Regions from separate parts of the Paenibacillus sp. Leaf72 genome, predicted to be linked through region 2. Evidence: riboswitches for the same ligand, from Rfam matches in the RefSeq annotation. Region 2 holds a riboswitch; the other holds the start of a gene.
What was found. A riboswitch is a leader RNA that binds a small molecule or an ion and turns the genes downstream of it on or off. The one in region 2 is predicted to bind cyclic di-GMP.

Region 1 (3,113 bases), on a different contig from region 2:
TTACATTCGCCGATGCCGTTGTACTTTCCGCTGAATCAACGAGTGTAATCGTCGCCGTATTCGTCGTAGGCACAACCGAGCTTGAGCCAGTCGGCTTCGCTTTCACGGGAATTTCCAGCTTCACCGAAGTACCGGAAGGCAATGGATGTGCATTGACGGTTAGAGTTTGGCCATTTTTCGTATCCCAGCCTCCATCCTCCCAGCCATCTACAATTTCAAATTGTGCCGGTACTGTATCAACAATCGTTACATTCTTACCGACATGAGTCGCTCCATCTGCCTGATACAAGATCGTATACTTGAAGGTATCTCCTACATTAACAGTGCTCACACTGGCTGTCTTTGTAAAAGTCAGCCCTGTAATCGGTCCTGCTGCCTGTACCGGTGCTGCGAATGGCTGTAATGCAGCTTGCAGCAGCAAAACGAGCAGCATGATCCAGGAAATCTTGTGCCTGATCGCTCTCTGTCTACTTGCGGGCATCTCATCAATCCTCTCTTTTTCTCTATCTCCTCTAGTTTCTCTCTTGTTGTGAATACCGATAATGCCTAGTACAAAAACATTACCTTACAAATACCACGTCATTTTCCATCCTCTTCCTCCTTGTATTCAAATAAGAAAATTATATCCAGCCCAACTGTACAAAAACTTTACAAGCCTCCCCTTTATCCGTCAGCTAAATAACTGCAAAAAAGCTTCGTCCATCCGATGAAGGATAGACGAAGCTTCTGTGTGTACCTATTGAGTTATATGTGTTTATTTCCGTTTAATAAACTTTAGCAGCCGTATAACGCGAGCTGTCTTTAATCATTTTGCCCGCTTTCTTGCTGTTCTTCAGGCCAGCATCAAGCGTCGTATCGATCGTGATCCATTTGCCGTCCAAATATACTTCATTCCAGGCGTGATAATTTGATACATCAGACGCTTTGCCCGTCACCATCTTGGCCGGAATGTCCAAGCTGCGAAGCATGCCTGCCATTAATGCAGCGTAGCCGTAGCAAATATCTTTCTGCGAACTAAAGGTACGATCGATTTGAGGCAAATAATCGTTGGTCACCTTAGCCGCAAGCTGATGATCGTAAGAAATATTCGCTACAATATAATTGTAAACCGCCGTTACCTTCTCGGTATCCGTCTTTGCTCCCTTAGTCAGTTCCAATGCTTTCTTAACCGCTTTGCTGTTGCTGCTCCAATCAATATTTTGAATGGAGTTCAAATAGACGAGGCTGCTGTCACTCAAATTCAAGGTAACTTTGCCTGTATGAACTGCTCTATATTTTTTGGTACCACTTACGTTTTCCAATAATGAAATCGTATAATCTCCATTGCCCAGTTGAAGCGCAAACCATTCTTCTGTCTGGTTTGTCCGGAGCGCATACGTATAATTTTTGCCGTCTTTGGCTACAACCAGCCTTGTATCTACGCCTGACTTGACCTCATAACGAATGCCGATGCTTCCTTTATCCACATTGGATTCGTCGAGCCAGCTTGTCCCAGCTGCCGCTGCCACTTGAGCAGTTGCTTGAGGGAACACGGACAGAATCAACGCCAGCAAAATCATAACCGTTAAACTTTTGCGCATAAAAAAAACTCCCTTCGGTGGCTAGGCTGCCATCTAATAATAGAGAAGGCCCTTTAGCTTTGCGTCCCTGCCTTTCGACAGGTTTGCCGTTATCGTGTAAAGTTTTGTAAGTGGTGTTAGGTAGAAAAACTACCTTATATTAAACTATGATTATCTCTAGTATATACCCATTATTTGCAATAAACAATACGTTAAATCTTTTTTATTTCCAGGCTGAGGCTTGTATTTTCTGGTTTTTCTTCATCCATCTCCGCTTTAACCGTTTCATAAAAGGCTCTTCCTTCCGCTCTTTAAGCATGCCCTTTACGTCTCTAAGCAGGAGCATATACCGCATTTCATCTTCGTGCTTCAAGCTTTGAAATTCTTTCAAATGTTCTGCGCCCATCTCGCTTCAACTCCATCATGCGTTTTATCAATCCTATGTCGGTTGATAAAATTCCGATACCCGAAACAGCGTTTAGCTGCTTTTGACCGTGTAAAACTTTTGGAATCTCCAAAACTTCCTTGGTCCTGTCGACAAATAAAGCCACGCAAAAAAATCACGAATACCATCATCTACGATTCCCTCATTGTACCGATAAAGCTGACGCTGGTAGTTCAGGCGGCATATTTCCACCCCGTCCCACCAAAAAGAAAACGTGTTCCGCTTATCATCATGCTCCAGAGTAATCATAAATTTCCCTTCCGAAAGCTGAAAATACTGCTTGTCATAAAAAAACAAAGGCCCCTCAGAAGTAGCTGTAATGCCAATAAAATGACCTCTATGATGGGTATAAAAGCCACGAACGATGGTGTAATCGGTCATTTGATTCAAATTCAGCTGTCGTAGGTGCTGGGCTCCCTCGCTTATACAGCAAGCCAGCTCAGGATAGCGAAAATGGCGAATGACATTCATTTGCCGCTTCTCGGTTATCATCATCTTCTTCAACCATTCCTTTGGACATGCTATTTTTTTGAAAATGAAGCTCGTAAAGCTTGTCCGTCTCCATTTTCACCTACTCCTCCATTATAAATAGGGCAACTCTACAATTTCTCGACAAAATCTCTGTTTAATCTCGCAAAACTTACAAAATAATAGGCCGCATAGAATATTGAATTTTTATTCCTTCAACAGTATGATAATTCAAAGGAATACTCAGAAAGGACTGCAGCCCTTTGGAAGAACAAAAACTTTGGACTAGAAGCGACGGATTTACAATTAGCACAAATAAAGCTTATTTGGATATTGAAACGATTTATAAATTTCTAAACGAGGAATCTTATTGGGCAAACGGAATTGACAAAGAACTTGTACAAGCAGCCATTGAACACTCCATTTTGTGCTACGGCATTTATCAGGGGAATCCGCTTAAGGAACAAGCGAAGCTAGTTGGTTTTGCGCGAGTTGTCACCGACCTTGTCCGCTTTTCCTGGTTAGGGGATGTATTTGTTATACCCGAGTTTCGAGGTATAGGACTTAGCAAGTGGCTATTAGAAACCATATTGGAGCACCCCAAACTAAAAGGAACAAGCTTTAATCTAGGTACAAAAGAT
Region 2 (3,113 bases):
TTCGAGGCGGCACCTACAGCATCGTTGAAGGTCTGCGCCAGCTTGCGGAGGAAATGGGGGCGGAAATACGCACCTCGGTGCGTGTGCAGCGCATTGCTGCAAAAGGCGGCGGCGTAAGCGGAGTAGAGACGGAATGCGGTTTTGTGCCAGCCGATCTGGTGCTCGCGAACGGAGATGTGCTGTCCGTATGCCGCGATTTGCTCGGCGAGCAGCTGCGGCCTGCCATGACGAATCGCCATATTTCAACTTACGAGCCTTCTCTGTCCGGCTTTGTCACTCTTGCAGGCATACGCAGACGTTACGATAAGCTGCTGCATCATACTGTATTTTATCCGGAAAGGTATGGGGAGGAATTTTCGGCGATTTTCGCGCGCCGCGAGGCTCCTGCCGATCCTGCGATTTATGTATGCTGTTCCGCCTATATGGAACAGGAACTGGCGCCGGAAGGAGGCAGCAACCTGTTTATTTTGGCGAATGCCCCGTATACGTCGGACGCTTGGAGCTGGGAGCGGGAGGCGGAGCGCTATCAGGGCCGTCTGTTGAAGCAGCTGGCTGCCTATGGCTTGGAGGGACTGGATCGGGAAGCAGAGCAGCTTGCTTTGTATACACCGGAGGATTTGGAGCGGGATACGTCGGCATTTCGCGGCGCCATCTATGGCATTTCCTCGAATTCAGCAAAGCAGACGTTTTTGCGGCCGTCCAATCGTGCGGATTTGCGCGGACTATGGTTTGCGGGCGGAACGACCCATCCCGGCGGGGGAACGCCGATGGTTGCCATGTCAGGGCTGCTCACCGCAGAGGCGATGATTCGGCAGCATCATTAATGAATCTATTGGGGCAAAAGAAAAGCCGCGCTTAGCGGGGGCAGCAAAACTTCCAGCTAAGCGCGGTTTATTTTTAATGAAAAAAATAAAAAACCCTTCTAAGTTAGAGGGCCTGCTTGAAACAACTTATAAAATATCGGGACGACACGATTTGAACATGCGACCCCCTGGTCCCAAACCAGGTGCTCTACCAAGCTGAGCTACGTCCCGGGAAAAAAATGGTGCCGTCGAGAGGACTTGAACCCCCAACCTACTGATTACAAGTCAGTTGCTCTACCAATTGAGCTACAACGGCGCGGTTATGTATCGGACACAAGATGTATTATGCCACAGAACTTTAGGAGGATGCAATACCTTTTTTAAATTTTTTTGAAAAAAATTCGGGCAGCGTTCAAATGCCCGAATTGGCCTATTTTTTAACTTTAAAATGAACGACTGCGCTGTACAGCATTTTCCCGCGATCGGGATGAAACACCGCATGATGACTAATCGCATGAACTTGTAATAGCAGTGCTTTATTCGCTTCAATTTGCTGGTCAATGTGCTTTTCGAGCGTACGTAAGTCAAAAGCCTCAAAAAATTCGATTTTATCCTCAATTAAATCTAGTCGAAAATCCATCTTGTCCCCCCTAAAATCTCATTAATAGCTAGCATTCGCTAATATTATAACGTTGTTAGGCACTAGTTTCAAAGTATCATGTCAGATAATCTCGCTTTTTATAATTTACAAAAAGGTTTTCCTAAATTATACTTTAAAAGTGTCGAAATAAATAGAAAATTACATACTGAAAAAGGCAAACTTATTGAAAGATAGGGGCGCAAAGTTATGGGCCTAAGGTATTGAACTATGGCAGCCAAACCACCGGTACAGGACTATAGGCTGATTCAGCTGTTCAATTCGTCGCGGTGATTGGATAGCTTTTGTTTTTTCAGTGTAATAGGAGAGATGGAGAGAAAATGATGATTAACCGATTGAGAGAGGCAAAATGGTTAAAATGGACATCAAGGATTTCTGATTTCTTGAAGAAACAAAAGGTTACAACGAAGCTGTTGTTTATCACTTCATTAATCACCTTGTTCAACGTCGTCGCTGGCGGGTGGATTTTTATGCAAAATGCTTCGGTTAGAAGTGCAGTGAAAGCTTCAAATGAGCTTCAGGAGGCCAAAAAAGAATATCAAGGGATATCGGATTCGATGCTGCGCACGCTGCTTTCGATGATTGATGCCGTAGAAAACGGCAGCACCGGCGACGATGGAATCAACTTGGCACTTAAGTCGATGCCCGAGCGGGTAGAAAAATTGAAGGTTACACTAGCGTACCTGGATGAAAAATATCCTCACGGGGATAACGGCACCGCCTATTCGAACCAAGGCAATGTGTTTGGCCTTGCACTGGAGCAGCTTAATAAAGAAAACGGCAATCACAGCCTGCTAACCATTGAAGACCGCTCCGCCAAGGTCAAACAGCTTGTCAGTACATATACGATTGTTCTCAGCTTTGCGAATGAAACGGTAGAAAATTGGCTCGAAGTGGATACGGTCGCTACACAGGAGACATTAAATAAAAGTATTGCAGCTGCCAATACGATTATTATCATCAATATTGTTTTGCTGGCAGTACTGCCGTTCCTCATGTCGTATTCGTTAAGCCGGAATGTAAAAAAAGGCATCGTTGGTTTAATGAAGCGTATTACCGCTTATCAAAATAACGATTTCACCTATGATGAGAAGCTGGATCGCCAAGATGAATTTGGTCAAATTGACCGCTCGCTGGCGCAAATGGGAAGTGAGCTTCGTGACACCCTTCGTTCGACTATGGATGTAAGCACGGTTGTTCTGCAAGCCTCGCGCAATATGGGCGATATGATTGTTCGCAATCAGAACGCTTCCGAGCAGGTGAAGGAAGAGATTGGCAACGGCAAAACGATTTTGATGACCCAGTATGATGATGCAACTTCGATCTCGGCCGTAACGGAGCAAATATCGGCAAGCTCGCAGCAAATTGCGGCTTCAACCGAATATATTAATCGCGACATGAAAGAAATGAGAGAGTCATCGCGTATAGGCTCCACCGATATGAAGGGCGTTGTGCAGATGGTGAATCAGACGGTGCAGCAATTTGCCCGAGTTACCGAGTCCTTCGACCAAATCAATGAGCGCTACAATAATGTAACGAAGTTTTTGGGCGGCATTCAGGATTTGAACACACAGACGAATTTATTGTCGCTGAATGCTTCGATTGAATCGGCGCGTGCAGGCGAGCATGGCAGAGGCTTTGCTGTAGTAGCG

Region 1: it holds a riboswitch for cyclic di-GMP, as region 2 does, so the genes downstream of both, ASF12_RS32925 (transglutaminase-like domain-containing protein) here and ASF12_RS27850 (methyl-accepting chemotaxis protein) in region 2, are expected to answer to the same signal.

What each region holds. Positions count from the first base shown of each region.
Region 1 is NZ_LMLV01000035.1:368,250-371,362, reverse strand. Features, by position in the region: gene ASF12_RS32930 (SdrD B-like domain-containing protein) at 1-481, opposite strand, end outside; gene ASF12_RS32925 (transglutaminase-like domain-containing protein) at 765-1,580, opposite strand; cyclic di-GMP riboswitch class I at 1,594-1,678, opposite strand; gene ASF12_RS32915 (hypothetical protein) at 2,038-2,499, opposite strand; gene ASF12_RS32910 (GNAT family N-acetyltransferase) at 2,736-3,113, shown strand, end outside.
Region 2 is NZ_LMLV01000033.1:111,586-114,698, reverse strand. Features, by position in the region: gene ASF12_RS27870 (phytoene desaturase family protein) at 1-824, shown strand, start outside; tRNA gene ASF12_RS27865 (tRNA-Pro) at 961-1,034, opposite strand; tRNA gene ASF12_RS27860 (tRNA-Thr) at 1,044-1,119, opposite strand; gene ASF12_RS27855 (YrzA family protein) at 1,234-1,443, opposite strand; cyclic di-GMP riboswitch class I at 1,608-1,691, shown strand; gene ASF12_RS27850 (methyl-accepting chemotaxis protein) at 1,845-3,113, shown strand, end outside.